DNA from 4 places in the Agrobacterium sp. 22-226-1 genome. Region 1 is predicted to be linked to each of the others. Evidence: riboswitches for the same ligand, from Rfam matches in the RefSeq annotation. Region 1 holds a riboswitch; each other region holds the start of a gene.
What was found. A riboswitch is a leader RNA that binds a small molecule or an ion and turns the genes downstream of it on or off. The one in region 1 is predicted to bind cobalamin.

Region 1 (4,759 bases):
CCCGAGATATGGAGAAAAAGATGCTGTCCATCGGTGAACTGTCCAAACGCACCGGCGTCAAGGTGCCGACTATCCGTTATTACGAGCAGATGGGCCTCATCCGCGAAGCCGACCGTTCGGACGGCAACCAGCGACGTTACGAAAAGACCGACCTCGAAAGGCTGGCCTTCATCCGCCATGCGCGCGATCTCGGGCTGAACATCGACGCCATCCGCGAACTGATCGCGCTTAGCCAGCACCGGCAGATGCCCTGCGAAGGCGCGGACCGCATCGCCGCCGAACACCTCGCCCATGTGCGCGAGAAGATCGCCAGCCTGAAGAAGCTGGAGCACGAGCTGGAGCGCATCGTCTCCCATTGCCACGGCCATTCGATCGAGGATTGCTACGTCATCCGCGCGCTTTCCAATCACGGCATGTGCGAGGGTGAACATTGATCGGAAAACCGGGCTTGACAGATTGCGGATTCGGGCGCATTGCATGTCCCATGATCAACGAACGCGCACCCATCTCCTGCTCGTACTTTTGGGCCTACCTCTAAGGGCGGCTCGACAGATCATATTGTCAACAAGCCGCCGTCAGGCGGCTTTGTTGTTTCTCAAGCGTCCTGACGGCACCGATAAGACCAAAGGACCGAAACAATGACCGAAGATAGCTCCCTTACACTGGAAAGACCGCCCGTCGTCATCATTCGCGGCGCACGCAAGACGGATTTGCCCGAACTCAACGAGATGATCACCCTGCTTGCCTCCTACCACGGCGATGCGGCGGCGATCACGCCGGCGAAACTGGAACGCGACCTGTTCGGCCCGCTGCCCTGGGTGCATGGCCTCGTGGCCGAAGCCGATGGCGCGCTGATCGGTTACGCCCTGCTTCTGCCGCTCTACAGGGCGCAGGAAGGCCGGCGCGGGCTTGAACTGCATCATCTCTTCGTACGTGACGGGCATCGCGGCCATGGCACCGGCCAGCATCTGGTTTCCCGCGCCCGCGATATCGCCAAGCGTCTCGGCTGCGACTATCTTTCCGTCAGCGCCACGACCGGCAATGTCGCGGCGCATCGTTTCTACGAAAACATGGATTTCGCGCCCCGGCCGGTTACCGGCATGCGCTACATGCAGTCCATCGCCTGATTAAAACCACGGAGACGGCCATGACACGGATCGCCATTGCGCTGGCGCAGGATTTTGCGGACTGGGAACCGGCGCTGCTTGCTGCCGCAGCCCGCAGTTATCTCGGCGTCGAGATCGTCTACGCTACCCCCGATGGCAGGCCGGTGACGTCCATGGGCGGGCTGACCGTGACGCCTGACATATCCTATGATGCGCTTGATCCGGCCGGCATTGATGCGCTGATCATTCCCGGCGGCTTGAGCTGGGAAAAGGGAACGGCTGTCGATCTTGGCGGGCTGGTGCACCGGTTTCGCGACAGGAACCGGCTGGTAGCCGGCATCTGCGCGGCGGCGAGTGCGCTCGGCGGCACGGGCGTTCTGAACGACGTCGCCCATACCGGCAATTCATTGGCATCGCACAAGGCCTATGCCGTCTATAGCGGCGAGTCGCTCTACCGCGACCAGCCGAAAGCGGTCAGCGATGGCGGCATCGTCACCGCCGCCGGCAGCGCGCCGGTCAGTTTCGCTGTGGAAATCCTGAAACACCTCGGCCTCTTTGGTCCGGAAGCCGAGGCGGAACTTCAGGTTTTTGCGGCGGAGCATCGCTGAGGCGGACGCTGATATTGTGGGCCACGTAAGCCCGCCCGCCCTCATTCCTGTGCTTGTCACAGGAATCTAGCCAGCCCAAGTCCTTGGGCTGAAAGGACTCCATTCGTCGCGCAGACGCGCGTCGGCTGGATTCCTGTGACAAGCACAGGAATGAGGTGGTGCACAATACAAGCGTCTAGGCACCCTCACTCATCACCCCCGATCCAGCACCCGGCACACCCGTGCTGCGTGATCGCCGCCCTCCCCGGCAATCGCCCGGCGAATATCGCGGCTGCTCAGATGCAGGCTGCGGCCGGCGGGTAAATTCGAGCGTTTTATCTTGCTGAGCGCCGCAGCGATAAAAGCGGCCTCGTGTTCATGAAAACAGGCGAGAGCCGCCTCGCGATCCGGGGCCGCCCCAAGGACAGCCTTGAAGGCAAGGCGGTGCACGGCGCAGAAAGCGCCGTGACCGGGAACGGCAAAACGCAGCGCATCGAGTTCCTCACTCCATTCCGCTGCGTCCTGCATAGTCTCAAGCCGACTGGAAGCGCTTCAGGAAAAACGCGCTCAATGTCCCGAGCAAAGCCCAGAAAACGAAGCTGGTCACGGTGGCGGCGACGATGAACTGACGCTCCAGCGGCAGCGGCGCCAGCGCATGTTCGCCTTCCGGCGGCAAGGGTGCGCCGACCACATGCGGTGCGACGATCAGCACCAGCGCCAATACGATGGCCCAGGGTTCGCGGCGAAACGCGATCAGCGCAATGCCGCCCGCGGTTGCGGCAACCGTCGCAAGCCACCAGATCTGCCGCGCCTCAAGTGCGGCGGCCGGGCTGCCCGGCAGTTCCGGCGGCAGGCCGATCATCGGGGCCAGCATGACGGCGGCAAAACCGGCAACGCCCCAAAGAAGGCCTTCGCGCCAGCCGCCATTCGTGCCACGCAGCGAAATGAGGCCGGTCAGCACCAGCGCATAACCGATGGCGGTCAGCACATTGGCGGCGACGGTATAGGCGGTGCGCTCGAAGCCATCGGCCGGAGCCCAAGCCTCGTCATTGTGCTCATGGGCGGGAACGGCAGCACCGGGCGCCGTCGCATCATGGCTGTGGGGTGCTTCGCCGGCGCTTTCATAGGTTTCCGCCTGAAGGATGAGCGGCGTCGTGCCGAAAGCCTGCATGGCCGAAACGGCGAAACCGCCAAGAATGCCGACGAGAACGGCGGTAAAGACGATATTGCGAAAAGACGACATGCCGTTCCCCTCAATGGCAGGGGAAGGCATTGGCATGACGCGTGTCATGCGCGGCGTTGTGAACGGCTTCCACATGGGAAAAGCCGACAAAACCGACAACGAACAGGCCAAGCACGATCGCCGTCAGCGATTGCGCGAAGCTGGTTGTTTTTGCGGAAACGGCGGCGTTGGCCGTATTCTGGTTGATGGACATGGTGACCCCTCTCCGGCGCGACCCCGCGCCTTTGGACGCGGCCGGACAGCAAAAGGCCGTCGAGCCGCTATAATACACTTCACCACGGGGATACGAGACTGACACAGGGAGGCGTCGATCCCACCACCCTGAAATTCCGCTCTTCCGGACACCCCGCCGGCATGGATATTTCCGCGATGGCAGGTCTCCTGGCTTACGGGTCAAAACCTGAAACACCTTCCCGGCGTCACCCTCTCTGGAAACCTTCGGTTCCCGGCGAGATGGCCTGCCAGTGGCATTTCGTTTCAGGCTCTCCGCTCACAGTTGCGGGGGCAGCCACGAATGAGGATTTCTCCCTATCGTGTTCCCTTTTCACCTTCCGGAACGCCCGGAAGGAACCATCACAGGATCGTTATCCGATGGGCGAGGTCGGGAGTCAATGGGCGGCACGCCCCCAGGGCACCCTATCGCGACGGTATGGCCTTCAGATAGGCGGCAATCGCATCGCGGTCTTCAGGCGTCAGATGCGCCATGTTCTGCTGCACCTTGACCATGGAGCCGCCGACGCTGTCGAATTCCGGGGTGAAGCCGTTTTCCAGATAGCTGGCAATATCCGCCTCGGCCCAGCTGCCGATGCTTTGCGAGCCGGGGGTAATGTCGGGAATGCGGCCCTCGCCTTCCGGGTTGGGCCCGCCGGCCAGCCACTTGTCTTTCACGAAACCGCCAAGCGCATTGCGGGGCGTGTGGCATTCGCCGCAATGGCCCGGCCCTTCCACCAGATATTGGCCGCGCAGCAATTCGGCATTGGCATTGGCAAGCTCCACGCGGGGCCGCGCCGAGGGGTCGAAATAAAGGAATTTCCAGCCACCCAGCGCCATGCGCAGATTGAAGGGGAACGGCAACTCGTGATCCGGCGCATCGTTCTGGCTCGCCGGCAGGGCTTTCAGATAACCGAAGAGATCGTTGATGTCCTTCTGCGTCATGCGGGCATAGGAGGCATAGGGAAAGGACGGGTAGAGATGTTCGCCGTTCCTGCCCACACCGCGCGTCATCGCATCGCCGAATTCAGCCAGCGTCCAGCCGCCGATGCCATGCTGCGGATCGGAGGAAATATTGGGGACATGGAAGGTGCCGAAGGGGCTTTTCAGCGCCTGCCCGCCCGAAAGCGTCAACAGCGCCTCGCCTTTCGCATCGGGTGCGGCATGGCAGCTGGCGCAGCCGCCCGCCCAGAACAGCGTTTCGCCATTGGCCAGATCCGGTTCGCCCAGGCTGACCCAGTGGCTGGGCGCCTGCCGCTGAGGCGCCGTAACCCAGGCGAATATGCCGTAGCCCGCAATGGCCGCGACGACGGCCCCGCCCGCGAGTTTCGTCCAGATGGAGGACATGCCCCTCTCCCCAATTCTCACCTGACCCGGTCAGATGTCTTTCGTGCCTGAGAAAACGCCGCCGGGAAGCGGCGTTTCCAAAGTGCTGCGATTATTTCTTCAGACGGTAGGTCTGGTGGCAGGTGCCGCAATCGGCGCCGAGCGTCTTCATGGCGGTGGCGACGCCCGCCTGATCGGTGGGGAGATTGGCGAGAACCATGTCCGCATCCGTGCCGAGCTTGGCGGCCTTGGCCTTGAAGTCGTCGAAATTTTCCCAGATGGCGGGA
Region 2 (4,759 bases), on a different contig from region 1:
CCTGTCCTCCGTCATCATGGGACAGTTCACCTTCCGTTACGGCTTGCCGGCGGAACTCTCCATTCTCTGTGGCCTTGCCGTCGGCGCATTTTGCGGCTTCATCAACGGCATTCTGGTCTCGCGCATGCGCCTGCCACCCTTCATCGTCACGCTTGGTATGTGGCAGATCGTACTGGCGACCAACTTCCTCTATTCCGCAAACGAGACGATCCGAGCCCAGGATATCGCCCAGCAGGCGCCGATCCTGCAATTCTTCGGCGCCAATATCCGTGTCGGCAGCGCGGTCTTCACCTATGGCGTCATCGCCATGGTCCTGCTCGTCGCCCTGCTCTGGTATGTGCTGAACCGCACCGCCTGGGGCCGCCATCTTTATGCTGTCGGGGACGATCCGGATGCCGCCGAACTTGCCGGTGTCAACGTCAAGCGCATGCTGACCACCGTTTATACGCTGTCCGGCCTCATCTGCGCCTTCGCCGGCTGGGCCCTCATCGGCCGCATCGGTTCGGTTTCGCCGACCGCGGGCCAATTTGCCAATATCGAATCCATTACCGCAGTGGTTATCGGCGGCCTGTCGCTGTTCGGTGGACGCGGCTCCATCATGGGCATGATCTTCGGCGCCCTGATCGTCGGCGTCTTTTCGCTCGGCCTCAGGCTCATCGGAACAGACCCGCAATGGACCTATCTGTTGATCGGCGTCCTCATCATCATGGCTGTCGCAATCGACCAGTGGATCAGAAAGGTAGCAGGCTGATGGCAAAAGAACCCATTCTCACAGCACGCAATCTCGTCAAGCGCTATGGTCGTGTGACCGCCCTCGACCATGCCGATTTCGATCTCTATCCGGGCGAAATCCTGGCGGTGATCGGCGATAACGGCGCCGGTAAATCCTCTCTCATCAAGGCGATTTCCGGTGCGGTGACACCCGATGAAGGGGAAATCCGGCTGGAAGGCCAGCCCGTGCAGTTCCGCTCGCCGATCGAGGCGCGCAAGGCCGGCATCGAGACGGTCTATCAGAACCTCGCGCTGTCGCCGGCGCTTTCCATAGCCGATAATATGTTCCTCGGCCGGGAAATCCGTAAACCCGGCATTCAGGGCAGCCTGTTCCGCGCCCTTGACCGCCCGGCCATGGAAAAATTCGCCCGGGAGAAACTGTCGGAACTCGGCCTGATGACGATCCAGAACATCAATCAGGCGGTGGAAACCCTCTCCGGGGGCCAGCGTCAGGGTGTGGCAGTGGCGCGTGCAGCGGCCTTCGGCTCCAAGGTCGTCATTCTTGACGAGCCGACGGCAGCACTCGGGGTGAAGGAAAGCCGGCGTGTTCTGGAGCTTATTCTGGATGTGCGCTCGAGAGGCCTGCCAATCGTTCTCATCTCGCATAACATGCCGCATGTGTTCGAGGTCGCGGATCGCATTCATATCCATCGGCTCGGCAAGCGTCTGTGCGTCATCAATCCGAAGGACTATTCCATGTCGGATGCGGTCGCCTTCATGACGGGCGCCAAGGAAGCGCCGAAGGAAACGCTTGCCGCATGATGCTGAAGCTTGAAACGATCGCCGGGGATGTTCTTCGGCGAGCAGAAGGTAAATCCCGTTTTATCGTCGCTATTGCCGGTCCCCCTGGGGCCGGCAAATCCACGCTGGCGGATGCCCTTTGTAATGCTTTACTGGCACGGGGCGAAACGGCCGCCGTCCTGCCCATGGATGGATTCCATATGGACAATGGCATCCTCGAAGAGCGGGGGCTGCTGTCGCGAAAGGGCGCGCCGGAAACATTCGACGTGCGCGGTTTTCTCGATATCGTCTGCGCCGTCCGCAAGGGCGGGCAGGAGGTGCTTGTTCCGGTTTTCGACCGCTCCCGTGAAATCGCCATAGCGTCCGCCCGGGTGATTGCGCCGGAAACACGCTTTATCCTTGCTGAAGGCAATTATCTGCTGCTGGACGAGGCGCCGTGGACAACTCTTTCCAAAAGCTTCGACCTCACCATTTTTGTAGGGCCGTCCGTTGCGGTGCTGGAGGAGAGGCTGCGGAAAAGGTGGCAGGGCTATGATCTAGACGAGGCTGAGATCCACGCCAAACTTTTCGAAAACGATCTTCCGAACGGAAAAAGGGTGATCGAAAACGCCCGTCCCGCCGATATCCGCATCGATATCTGGGAATAGATTAACGCTTTTCTCTGTTTGAGTGGCGGCGCGCATGTGTCGTTAAGCCTTTGTTGACCATGTGTTGAATCTTTTTGATCCACAGGGTGGGGCTTTTGTGCGTCTATTCATTGACGCGAAAATTTCCTCATATACTATATGTGGTGTTCGAGGTTCTTCCGATTCGCAATGGTCGGGAGCTAAGACGGGAATTCGGTGCGTAACGCCATTATGGCGGAGCAAGGCCGAAACTGCCCCCGCAACTGTAAGCGGTGAGCATCGTTCCGATTTGGGTCACTGGAGCCGAAAGCTCCGGGAAGGCCGGAATAGATGTTGTGACCCGCAAGTCAGGAGACCTGCCTTGAGCGCAAACGTCCACGGGCGGGGTGTCCGGAGGAAGGTGTATGACGCAAATGATTTGCGTGCGCCCTTTTCTGCCCCCTCCAGAACAAGCTTCGGGGTGAAGTCATGCCAGTGCATTTGTTTGAGTTGCTGCGCTCGTCGGCGTAGAGAGTGATTTTACGCGGCTAAAAGCCGCGCGCGCCCACCCTAATGACAGAACCATCGCCGCCCGATTGCGATTGCAATCGGCAATGTTGAGCCGTGTCCGAAACCGGTTTCGAGAGAGGAAATTATGACCGTCACCGTTTACAGCAAGCCCGCGTGCGTCCAATGCACCGCCACCTATCGCGCCCTCGACCGCATCGGCGTCCCCTATGAGATCATCGATATCTCCGAAGATACGGATGCGCTCGATCATGTCCGCGGTCTCGGCTACATGCAGGTGCCCGTCGTCGTTGCCGGCGAACGCCATTGGGCGGGTTTCCGGCCGGATATGATCGGCTCGATCAGCTGAGGCGGCGGGACGATGGGCCTGATCGTCTATTATTCCAGCCGCTCTGAAAACACCCATCGTTTCCTTCTGAAACTGGGACGGCGTCTGTTTCGTCTGCCGCTTGGTGTTGAGGAAGATGTTCCCCATGTGTCCGAGCCCTATGTGCTGGTCACCCCCACCTATGGGGGCGGCGGCACCAAAGGGGCCGTGCCGAAGCCGGTCATCCGGTTTTTGAACGAGCCCTCCAACCGAAATCTCATTCGCGGCGTCATCGCGGCGGGAAACACGAATTTTGGCGCAGCTTTCGCATCCGCCGGAGATATCGTCTCGCGCAAATGCGCCGTGCCGTTTCTCTATCGCTTCGAGCTTCTCGGCACGGAAGAAGATGTCGCCAATGTCAAACATGGATTGGAACGATTTTGGACACGCTGACCTCAAGCGCCGCGCGCAACAAGGACGCCAAACAGCCGGCAGCCGCACCCCAGAAACCGCTTGATGCGGCCCTGGACTATCACGCGCTGAACGCGATGCTGAACCTTTATGACGAGAACGGGAAAATCCAGCTCGACAAGGACCGCCTTGCCGCCCGGCAATATTTCCTTCAGCACGTCAACCAGAATACCGTCTTTTTCCATAACCTCAGGGAAAAGCTCGATTATCTGGTGACCGAGGGATATTACGAACAGGAGGTGCTGGACCAGTATTCCTTCAATTTCGTTCGCGACCTCTATGACGAGGCCTATGCCCGGAAATTCCGCTTTCCGACCTTTCTCGGCGCCTTCAAATATTACACTTCCTATACGCTGAAGACCTTTGACGGAAAACGTTATCTGGAGCGTTACGAGGATCGCGTCTGCATGGTGGCGCTGGCCCTTGCGCGTGGCGATGAGCAGCTCGCCCGCAATCTGGTCGATGAAATCATTTCAGGCCGCTTCCAGCCGGCAACCCCGACCTTCCTCAACGCTGGCAAGAAGAGCCGTGGTGAGCTGGTCTCGTGTTTTCTGCTGCGTGTGGAAGACAATATGGAAAGCATCGGCCGCTCCATCAATTCGGCGCTGCAGCTTTCCAAGCGCGGCGGCGGCGTAGCATTGTCCTTAACCAATATCCGCGAATTCGGAGCGCCGATCAAACAGATCGAAAACCAGTCTTCCGGCGTCATTCCTGTCATGAAGCTGCTGGAGGATAGTTTTTCCTATGCCAACCAGCTTGGTGCGCGACAGGGTGCCGGCGCGGTCTATCTGCATGCCCACCACCCGGATATCATGCGCTTCCTCGATACCAAGCGCGAAAATGCCGACGAGAAAATCCGCATCAAGACCCTGTCGCTCGGCGTGGTGATACCCGACATTACCTTCGAACTCGCCCGCAACAATGAGGATATGTACCTGTTCTCGCCCTATGATGTGGAGCGGGTCTATGGCGTGGCCTTCACCGAAATCTCGGTCACCGAGAAATATCACGAGATGGTCGCCGACAGCCGAATCCGAAAGAAGAAGATCAAGGCGCGCGAATTCTTCCAGGTGATCGCCGAAATCCAGTTTGAGAGCGGCTACCCCTACATCATGTTCGAAGATACGGTGAACCGCGCCAATCCGGTTGCCGGCCGCATCAGCATGAGCAATCTCTGCTCGGAAATCCTGCAGGTCAGCGAGGCAAGCGAGTTCAATGCCGATCTATCCTATAGCCATATGGGCAAGGATATTTCCTGCAATCTCGGCTCGCTCAATATTGCTTCGGCGATGGATTCCGCCGATTTCGGCAAGACGATCGAGACCTCCATCCGGGC
Region 3 (4,759 bases), on a different contig from region 1:
GCGGTCGTCCGAAAACAGGCCGTGAATATAGGTGCCGAAGATGCGGCCGTCAGGCGACACAGCGCCGTCTTCATGCCCATCGATTTTCGAAAACGGCAGGCTGTCGGTTCCGCTCGTGGTTTCGCCGACATGCATTTCATAGCCGGATAAATCAATTCCGTCGAAACTTGTGCCGTGAACGGAAATCAGCCGCTTGTCGCCTGTCAGAACCGTGTCGACATCCAGCAGGCCCATTCCCTCGACCGTCGCCGGCGGTCCTTCGATGCCGTCAGGATCGGCAACGGTTTTTCCAAGCATCTGGTATCCGCCGCAGAGGCCCAGAACATGGCCGCCGCGTCTCACATGTGCCTTGATATCAATGTCCAGACCGGCATTTTTCAGAACGGCGAGGTCGGCGATAGTGGATTTTGAGCCACACAGCAGGATCAGCCGGCAATCGGCTGGAATGGTTTCGCCCGCCCGCACGCGGATCAGTTCGATATCCGGTTCCATGTCCAGTGGATCGAGATCATCGAAATTGGAAATATGCGGCAGGATCGGCACGGCGATACGGATTTTCGCGTCAGGTTTCCGCTCAGCGGGGCCGGAAAGCCCGAGAGCATCCTCTGCAGGCAATTGTGCGGCGTCGGCAAAATGCGGCAGAAGCCCGATGGAGGCCCAGCCGGTTTTTTCAGCAATTATCCGCATGCCGTCCGAAAACAGGGCCGGATCGCCGCGAAAGCGATTGACGATGAAACCTTCGATCATCGCCGCGTCTTCAGCTTCGAGCACGGCTTTGGTGCCGACGAGGCTGGCGATGACGCCGCCCCGGTCGATATCGCCGATCAGGATCACAGGCGCGTCCGCAGCTCTGGCAAAACCCATATTGGCGATGTCATTGGCACGCAGGTTGATTTCCGAGGCGCTGCCGGCCCCTTCCACCAGCACCAGATCGGCCTGTTGTTTCAGGCGGTCGAAGCTTTCCAGCACACGCGGCATCAGCCCGGCCTTCATCTGCTGATAATCGGCCGCTTTGGCATTGCCGGCGATCTTGCCCTGCACCACCACCTGTGCGCCGGTCTCGCTCTGTGGCTTCAGGAGCACCGGGTTCATATGCACGGAAAGCGGTACGCCCGCCGCCCGAGCCTGCAGCGCCTGCGCGCGGCCAATCTCGCCGCCATCGGCGGTGACCGCCGCATTGTTCGACATGTTCTGCGGTTTGAACGGCATGACGGACAGGCCGCGCCTGACGAAGGCACGGGCAAGGCCGGCCACCATCAGCGATTTGCCGACATCCGAGCCGGTTCCCTGAAACATCAGCACGCGTGCAGCCATATCAGAATTCTATCCCTGCCTGCGCCTTTACGCCCGCCTTGAAGTGATGTTTCACGAGGGTCATTTCCGTCACCATATCGGCCGCGTCGATGAGAGGTTGCTTGGCGTTGCGGCCGGTAACGACGACATGCAGATCGGGCCTGCGGCTGGAAAGCGTTTCGACCACCTCTTCCAGCGGCAGGTAATCGTAGCGGAGCGCGATGTTCAGCTCATCGAGGATCAGCAGGCCGATGGTCTCATCCGCCATCAGGACCTTGGCTTCTTCCCAGGCCTTTGCCGCCGCCGCGACGTCGCGTTTCAAATCCTGCGTGTCCCAGGTGAACCCCTCGCCCATGGTGCGCCACACGACCCTGTCGCCAAACAAAGTCAGCGCCTGCTGTTCTCCCGTCGACCATGCACCCTTGATGAATTGAACGACGCCCACCCGCCGCCCGGTGCCGAGCATGCGCAGGGCAAGGCCGAAAGCGGCGGTGGATTTGCCCTTGCCGGGACCGGTATTGATCATCAGCAGACCTTTTTCGATGGTCTTTTCCGCAACCTCGGCGTCCTGCACCGTCTTGCGATTGACCATTTTCTGCCGGTGACGTTCGGCTTCGCTGTCGCTGATGTCGCGTGTCATCGCGTTTTCCTTTTCATCCAGCGGCGCGGGACCCGATGCCCCCGCCATTCGGAGCGGCGACTATACCCAATTTGCCGCACCCGGCAATGTGCGGGCCACAGGGCCGCGGCATTGACCCCCACGCCTGTTCAGCCTAAGGGTAACGGACTGACGGTCTTTTCCCGGCAACGGGAAAAGCTAAGAGGGAACACGGTTCCAGCCCGACTACCGGGTCATTCCGTGGCTGCCCCCGCAACTGTAAGCGGTAAGCCCGCACCGTAAAGCCACTGGACACCTCAACGGGTTCGGGAAGGCGGTGTCAGGGTGTAAAGCCGCGAGCCAGGAGACCTGCCGTTTCAGGAAAAACGTCTGCCGGGCGGGGTGCTCCGGTCAGTCGGTTAGATCGAACATCCGGTTTGCGCCTGTCCGCATGCCGTTTTCGACATCCGCACCCCCAGAGATTTTTTGCAAGGCGCGGGAAACGATACGGTTTGGATATTTCAGCGACATCTTCATGTGCAGGCGGAAACACGCAGGATGAAACGGCGTCCGGCGTGACCGTTTTCGTTTGCAGAAGCTGTCGTGATGAAGCCGACCCCAATGCCGAACCGCGCCCCGGTTCGCGTCTCGCCGATGCCGTCATCGCAAAGGCGGAGGAAACGGGTGTCACCGTTCGTTCCGTCAACTGCCTCGCCAATTGCAAGCGCGGGCTTAGCGCCGTGCTGCGCAGCGCCAATAGCTGGTCCTATGTTTTTGGCGGGCTGACGACCGGTGACGCGGAAGATTTGCTGACCGGTGCACGGCTGCTGGCTGCCGCCCCCGACGGCCTGATGCCCTGGCGCGGTCGCCCCGAACCCTTAAAGCGCGGCCTGGTGGCGCGCATTCCCCCATTCGATTTTACTGAGGAGAGATCATGAGCACCCTTCTGGACCGCGTTCCCTGCACCATCGTCACCGGCTTTCTGGGGGCTGGCAAAACCACGCTGCTGCGCGGCCTTCTCGAAAAGCTGGACGGCAAGCGGCTGGCGATCATCGTCAACGAATTCGGCGATATCGGCATCGATGGCGAGATTCTCAAAGGTTGCGGTATTGAAAGCTGCCCGGAAGAAAACATCGTCGAACTGGCCAATGGCTGCATCTGCTGCACGGTGGCGGATGATTTCCAGCCCGCCATCGAACAGATTCTGAGCCGCCAGCCGAAGGTGGAGCATATCCTCATCGAAACCTCCGGCCTCGCCCTGCCGAAGCCGCTGGTGCAGGCCTTCCAGTGGCCGGCGATCAAGAGCCGCGTGACGGTGGATGCCGTCGTGGCCGTGGTGGATGGCGCCGCCCTTGCCGAAGGGCAGGTGGCGCACGACATGGAAGCGCTCGCCGCCCAGCGGGCCAATGACGAGGCGCTCGATCACGATGACCCGGTCGAAGAGGTTTTCGAGGATCAGGTCGCCTGCGCCGATCTTATCGTGCTGACCAAGGCCGATCTTCTTGACGATGCCGGCCTCAACAAGGCCAAGGCGCATGTTCTCGAACATCTGCCGAAGGCGGCAAAGATCGTTGTGGCCTCCAATGGCGCCATCGACCCCGCCGTGCTGATCGGTCTTGGCCTTGCGGTGGAAGAGGATATCGAAAACCGCCGTACCCACCATGACGGTGAACTCGACCACGAGCATGACGATTTCGACAGCTTCGTCATCGATCTGCCGGCCGTGACTGACCCGGAAGCGCTGGCAGCCCGTATCGCCGAGACGGCGGCTGCGGAAAATGTCCTGCGCATCAAGGGCTTCATCGAGGTTTCCGCAAAGCCGATGCGCCTGCAGGTGCAGGCTGTGGGCAGCCGCGTCAACCATTATTACGACCGGCCCTGGGCTGCGGGTGAGGAACGCCGCAGCCGCCTCGTCGTCATCGGCGAAAAGGGTATCAACCGCGAAAAGATCGAACAGATGCTGGCCGCCTGACCTATGCATATTCTCGCCACCACATCCTCGTCTCTGGACGACCTGATCGAGCCGGTTGATCTCAACCAGCCCCGGTCGGATGTGGTGGTACTGTCTTTTTCGGCAAGCGATCTGGCCGGGCTGGAACAGGCCTGGCGGCGAACAGAGAGTGCGCTCCCCTCCCTGTCAGCCGCCAACCTCTCCGAGCTTCGACATCCCATGTCGGTCGATCTCTGGATCGAAAAGACGGCGGAACATGCCAGGGTTATTCTTATCCGGATTCTCGGCGGTGCGGAACGCTGGCGTTACGGCGTCGATCAGCTTTCCATTCTTGCGCGCAGGCGCTGCATCAAGCTTCTGCTTTTGCCGGGTGAGTGCAGCGAAAGGGACGAGAAACTCGAAGCGGCCTCGACCGTCGATCGGCGGATTTTGGCCTCGGTCCTCTCCTTCTTCCGTGAGGGCGGGCAGGAGAATATGGACCGGCTTGCCCTTGGTCTCGCCGCTCTTGCAAGGGGCGAGGCATGGCCGGATATTGAAGCTGAGCCGCTGCCGAAAGCCGGTTTTTACCGGCCCGGCAGGGGCGTTGTGGATAGGGCGGAAGCCTGCGCGGGTTTTCCCGACGGTGCGTCCCTTCTGCCCATCCTCTTTTACCGTTCCATGCTTCTGGCGGCAGATGCCGCACCGGTGGATGCGCTTTTCGAGGCGCTCTCGCGGCGCGGTTTTGCACCCTTGCCGATTTTTGTCAGCGGTCTGAAGGATGGCGAGGCGATCCGTTTCCTCGAAACGGTGCTGCCCGATCTGAAGCCCGCCGCCATCATTGCCGCCACCGCCTTCGCCAGCCAGACGGATGACGACGGCACAACCCTGTTCGACCGTCTCGGTGTACCGGTGTTTCAGGTGGTGATGGCGACGACGCG
Region 4 (4,759 bases), on a different contig from region 1:
CCATGCAGACCTTCGTGGCCTCGAATGAAGGCTTTTCGCTCAACCAGGCCTTTTCGCGCATCAAGAGCGCCGCTGTGCGCAGAAGCATCGTCGCTCTCGTGACATCGCTCGCCGCCACTGAAGCGGCGGAAAATGCCGCCGCGCCGGCGGACAAAAACGACGATTGACGCAGGTGTGACGCTCGCGTGACGCTCGATGTGGTCGAAAATGAACAACGCAACATTATCGCGTTTTCATACTGTCGACTGTCGAGAGGGAATCATGGCGGCGTCTACCACAGCTATACTTGAACAGGACAATGCAGACGAGATTCTGGCGCTCGGGCGGATGGTTTCCTATCTTTGCCAGCGCTCGAAATCTCTGGAACTGGGCATGTCGACCTATTTCCTGGAAATGGCATTGTTGTCGCTGGCCCAGGACATCAATCAGCAGGGTCTGCCGCCGGTAAGCGCAGAGCTGAATGTCGGCGCCTTCGCTCAGGCCGATCTGCATTGAGCGCTTTCGCAACGGCGTAAATCCGCCGGGATTGAGCGTTTCCACACCGATCTCCAGTCGTAGGCCCGGAAACGTTCATCTGCCTGTCCGGCTGGCTCCATCCTCCCGGAGAGGCTTTCATATGCCCTCCCCCACATTTTCCCGGCGGAAGCCATGATGGAGGCCCGGTTCTCGCCGGGCCTCCATTCATATCAGAGCACCGCACGGCGAAGCTCGGCAGCGGCGGCGACCATGTTGACCAGTGCCGGCCTGACCTCTTCCCATTTACGCGTCTTCAGGCCGCAATCCGGATTGATCCAGAGCTGCCGGTCGTCAAGCCGCTCTCGCGCCAGCGCCAGAAGATCGACCATTTCTCCAACCGCCGGCACACGGGGCGAATGGATGTCGTAAACGCCGGGACCGATCTGGTTCGGGTATTTGTAGGTCCGAAACGCATCCAGCAGTTCCATCTTCGAACGCGAGGTCTCGATGGAGATCACGTCGGCGTCCATGGCAGCAATGGCATCGATGATCTGGTTGAATTCGGAATAGCACATATGGGTGTGAACCTGTGTGCGGTCGCCCACACCGCTGGAGCAAATGCGGAAGCATTCCACCGCCCAGCCGAGATAATCCTGCCAGTCCCGGTGCCGAAGCGGCAGTCCTTCACGAAGAGCTGCCTCATCGATCTGGATCATCTGCGCACCGGCTGCTTCGAGATCATTGACCTCATCGCGGATGGCGAGCGCGATCTGGCGGCATGTCAGGCTTCTGGCGATATCGTCGCGGACGAAGGACCAGTTGAGGATCGTCACCGGCCCGGTCAGCATGCCCTTGACGGGTTTGTCGGTGAGCGACTGGGAATATTCCCACCAGCGAACCGTCATCGCTTTTGGGCGCGACACATCGCCGAAAATGATGGGCGGGCGCACATAACGCGAGCCGTAACTCTGCACCCATGCATGCTGGGTGAAAGCGAAACCGGAAAGCTGTTCGCCGAAATATTGCACCATGTCATTGCGCTCGAACTCGCCGTGCACGAGAACGTCGAGACCGATTTCCTCCTGCCAGCGAATGGTCGCTTCGGTTTCCTTCTGCAGGAATTTTTCATATTGCGCATCCGTCAGCGCGCCCTTGGAATGTGCCGATCTGGCCTTGCGCACCTCCGTCGTCTGCGGGAAGGAGCCGATGGTCGTCGTCGGGAAAAGCGGCAGCGCAATGGCCTGCGATTGCACTTTCTGCCGCTCGGCAAACGGGCTCACCCGCTTCCTGTCGGCCTCGCCAATCGTCGCAATACGCTTCTGCACGGCGACGTCCGTTACCTTCGGCGAGGATGCACGCGCGGCAACCGCCTTGGAGGCAGCCTCCAGTTCCGTCGCGACAGCAGCCTTGCCCTCACCGAGAGCCCTGCCGAGCGTGGCAAGTTCGCCGAGCTTCTGGGTGGCGAAGGAAAGCCAGCTTTTGAGATCGGCATCGAGGCCGGTTTCCAGTTCGAGATCGACCGGGACATGCAGCAGCGAGCAGGACGGCGCGATCTGAAACGCCGCCGCACCGCGTGCCGCGATCACCGGTTCCAATCGGGTAATGATTGCAGCGAGATCAGCGCGCCAGATGTTGCGGCCGTCGATGACACCCAGCGACAGGACGCGATTTTCCGGCAACGCCTTCAACGCCGTCTCCAGTGCATCGGGCGCTCGCACCAGATCGATATGAAGGCCGGTGACCGGAAGCGATGCGACGACTTCGAGATTGTCCTCAGGCCCACCGAAATAGGTGGCGAGCAGGATTTTCAGATCCGGCGCGGCCTTCGACAAAGCCCGATAGGCTATAGCCAGCGCGTGACGCTCCCCCTTGGAAAGATCGAGCACGGCGACCGGCTCGTCGATCTGCACCCAGTCCGCACCGACCGCGCGCAGGCGTCGCAGCAGCTCTTCATAGACGGGCAGCAACCTTGCCAGCAGATCGAGAGGCTTGAAGGCTGCCTCGCGCGCCTTGGCAAGCTTCAGGAACGTGACCGGGCCGAGAATGACCGGGCGCGTGTGAATGCCGAGCGCCTTCGCCTCAAGGAAGTGGTCGACCGGCTTTTGCGAGGTGAGCACGAAATGCTGATCCTCTGAAACCTCCGGCACCATGTAGTGATAGTTGGTGTCGAACCATTTGGTCATTTCCAGCGCCGGAACACCCTGTGCGTGATGGGAATGTCCTTCATGCGCATGGTCGCAACCTGCATGGCCTTCGCTTTGGCTGCCGCGCGCCGTGGCGAAATAGGTCGACAGGGGAACCTCTCCGTCCGTCCATCCGTAGAGGGATGGAATGGCGCCCACCATCACGGCCGTATCGAGGACATGATCATAGAAGGAAAAATCGTTGGAGGGGATGTGGGTGATCCCCTTCTCACGCTGAAGCGCCCAGTTTTCGGCGCGCAGCCGGGTGGCGGTTTCGCGCAGCTCCGTCTCGGAAATCTTGCCGGACCAGAAGCCTTCAAGCGCGAACTTCAGTTCGCGATGGCGTCCGATCCTCGGAAAACCGAGCGATGCGACTGGAATTGTCTTGTTTGGCATTGTCATACCCCATTTGGTTGTGGGGGCATGGGTAAAGCGGACGCGTGCAGGCCCGGCCTGTGCCGGACCATTGCAGCAACCACCGGGACACCCCGCCCGTGGACGTTATTTTGTCCTGGCAGGTCTCCTGGCTTACGGGTCGTCGCCTTTGTCCGTCTTCCCGGGGTTTACCCCAGTGACGTTTTGGACAAAGGCTCGCCGCTTACAGTTGCGGGGGCAGCTCCGGTCTTGCCGATCGTCGGCGCACCGGATTCCCTCTTAGCTCCGGGATCGAACAAACAAGCCCGGAGAACCATGACACCCGCATTTCTCACCACGGGCGTCACGATGTCAATAGACATAAAGAAATCTTTATATCTTTATTTCATTGAGTTCAGAGCGCGACCGCACCCGGCCCCGGCACCGCACCGGCCGGCACTTTGCCCAGAATGATCATGCCAAGCACCTCGTCCTTGGTGACATCCTGCGTGCGGGCATGGCCCACCACCTTGCCGTTCTTCATCACGAAGACCCGGTCGGCCAGATCGAAGACGTCGTGAATATCGTGGCTGATGAGGAAGATGCCGATGCCCTGCCGTTTCAGCTCCTTGACGAGATCGCCCACCTGCGCCGTTTCCTGCGGTCCGAGTGCTGCCGTCGGCTCGTCCATGATGAGGATGCGGGCATCGAACAGAATGGCGCGGGCGATGGCGACGGATTGCCGCTGGCCGCCCGAAAGCGCCTTCACCGGTTCCTTGAACCGCCGGAAATTGGGGTTGAGACGCCCCATGACCTCGCGGGCCGAGGCTTCCATGGCGACATCGTCAAGCGTGCCCCATTTCGTCTTCAGCTCGCGGCCGAGATAAAGATTGGCGGCCGCATCGACATTGTCGGCCACGGCCAGCGTCTGGTAGATGGTTTCGATGCCGTATTTCTTGGCGTCGCGCGGATTGCGGATATCCGCATCCTCGCCGTTGATGAGAATATCGCCGCCATCGCGCCGATAGGCGCCGGAGAGGATTTTGATAAGGGTCGATTTGCCCGCGCCGTTGTGGCCGAGAAGGGCGACCACCTCACCGGGGAAAAGATCGACAGAGGCGTTTTCCACCGCATGGATACCGCCAAAGGAAATGGAAATATTGCGCATTTCCACGAGGGGCGTGACTTGGTCCGTCATAGGAGTTCTCCTCGGTTCTTACTTGGCGCGGGCGCGGTAGATGGTGTCGAGCCAGACGGCGACGACCAGAACCACACCGACGACGATGCGCTGGAAGGGCGTATCGATGCCCACCAGCACCATGCCGGATTGCAGCGACTGCATGACGAGCGCGCCGAGCATCGCGCCCGCTATGGTTCCGACACCACCGGCAAGCGAGGTGCCGCCGATGACGGCCGCCGCGATGGTGTAAAGCTCGTCCAGCTCGCCCTGGGCATTGGTGGCGGCATTGAGGCGGGCGGTCGAGATGGCCGCCGCGATGGCGCACAGAACGCCCATCAGCGTGAAGATTTTCACCGTCACCCAGCGGGTCTTGATGCCGGCGAGTTCGGCCGCTTCCGGATTGCCACCGATGGCGAAGACATAACGTCCGAAGCGCAGCCGTGTGGCGATGAAGGTCATGACCGCACCCACGGCGAGCGCCATCAGCACCGGAATGGCGATGCCATGCGAAATGAACAGACCGCCTTCAGGCCAGGCGATGCCATTGGCATCGGCATAGTTGCGGGCGATGTTGACCGGCCATGGA

Region 2: it holds a riboswitch for cobalamin, as region 1 does, so the genes downstream of both, nrdH (glutaredoxin-like protein NrdH) here and ACQZ5K_RS21095 (CbtB domain-containing protein) in region 1, are expected to answer to the same signal.
Region 3: it holds a riboswitch for cobalamin, as region 1 does, so the genes downstream of both, ACQZ5K_RS11505 (DUF1636 family protein) here and ACQZ5K_RS21095 (CbtB domain-containing protein) in region 1, are expected to answer to the same signal.
Region 4: it holds a riboswitch for cobalamin, as region 1 does, so the genes downstream of both, metE (5-methyltetrahydropteroyltriglutamate--homocysteine S-methyltransferase) here and ACQZ5K_RS21095 (CbtB domain-containing protein) in region 1, are expected to answer to the same signal.

The regions. Positions count from the first base shown of each region.
Region 1 is NZ_JBNWCP010000014.1:74,509-79,267, reverse strand. It holds gene ACQZ5K_RS21120 (MerR family transcriptional regulator) at 21-434, shown strand; gene ACQZ5K_RS21115 (GNAT family N-acetyltransferase) at 639-1,127, shown strand; gene ACQZ5K_RS21110 (type 1 glutamine amidotransferase family protein) at 1,148-1,714, shown strand; gene ACQZ5K_RS21105 (hypothetical protein) at 1,907-2,221, opposite strand; gene ACQZ5K_RS21100 (CbtA family protein) at 2,226-2,936, opposite strand; gene ACQZ5K_RS21095 (CbtB domain-containing protein) at 2,947-3,129, opposite strand; cobalamin riboswitch at 3,291-3,526, opposite strand; gene ACQZ5K_RS21090 (c-type cytochrome) at 3,573-4,493, opposite strand; gene ACQZ5K_RS21085 (c-type cytochrome) at 4,585-4,759, opposite strand, start outside.
Region 2 is NZ_JBNWCP010000001.1:5,900-10,658, forward strand. It holds gene ACQZ5K_RS00030 (ABC transporter permease) at 1-751, shown strand, start outside; gene ACQZ5K_RS00035 (ATP-binding cassette domain-containing protein) at 751-1,533, shown strand; gene ACQZ5K_RS00040 (nucleoside triphosphate hydrolase) at 1,530-2,159, shown strand; cobalamin riboswitch at 2,293-2,516, shown strand; gene nrdH (glutaredoxin-like protein NrdH) at 2,773-2,994, shown strand; gene nrdI (class Ib ribonucleoside-diphosphate reductase assembly flavoprotein NrdI) at 3,007-3,405, shown strand; gene nrdE (class 1b ribonucleoside-diphosphate reductase subunit alpha) at 3,393-4,759, shown strand, end outside.
Region 3 is NZ_JBNWCP010000005.1:288,920-293,678, reverse strand. It holds gene ACQZ5K_RS11515 (cobyric acid synthase) at 1-1,314, opposite strand, end outside; gene cobO (cob(I)yrinic acid a,c-diamide adenosyltransferase) at 1,316-1,933, opposite strand; cobalamin riboswitch at 2,068-2,282, shown strand; gene ACQZ5K_RS11505 (DUF1636 family protein) at 2,404-2,829, shown strand; gene cobW (cobalamin biosynthesis protein CobW) at 2,826-3,863, shown strand; gene cobN (cobaltochelatase subunit CobN) at 3,867-4,759, shown strand, end outside.
Region 4 is NZ_JBNWCP010000006.1:39,024-43,782, forward strand. It holds gene ACQZ5K_RS12090 (helix-turn-helix domain-containing protein) at 1-167, shown strand, start outside; gene ACQZ5K_RS12095 (hypothetical protein) at 262-495, shown strand; gene metE (5-methyltetrahydropteroyltriglutamate--homocysteine S-methyltransferase) at 687-3,035, opposite strand; cobalamin riboswitch at 3,136-3,347, opposite strand; gene ACQZ5K_RS12105 (ATP-binding cassette domain-containing protein) at 3,409-4,191, opposite strand; gene ACQZ5K_RS12110 (sugar ABC transporter permease) at 4,210-4,759, opposite strand, start outside.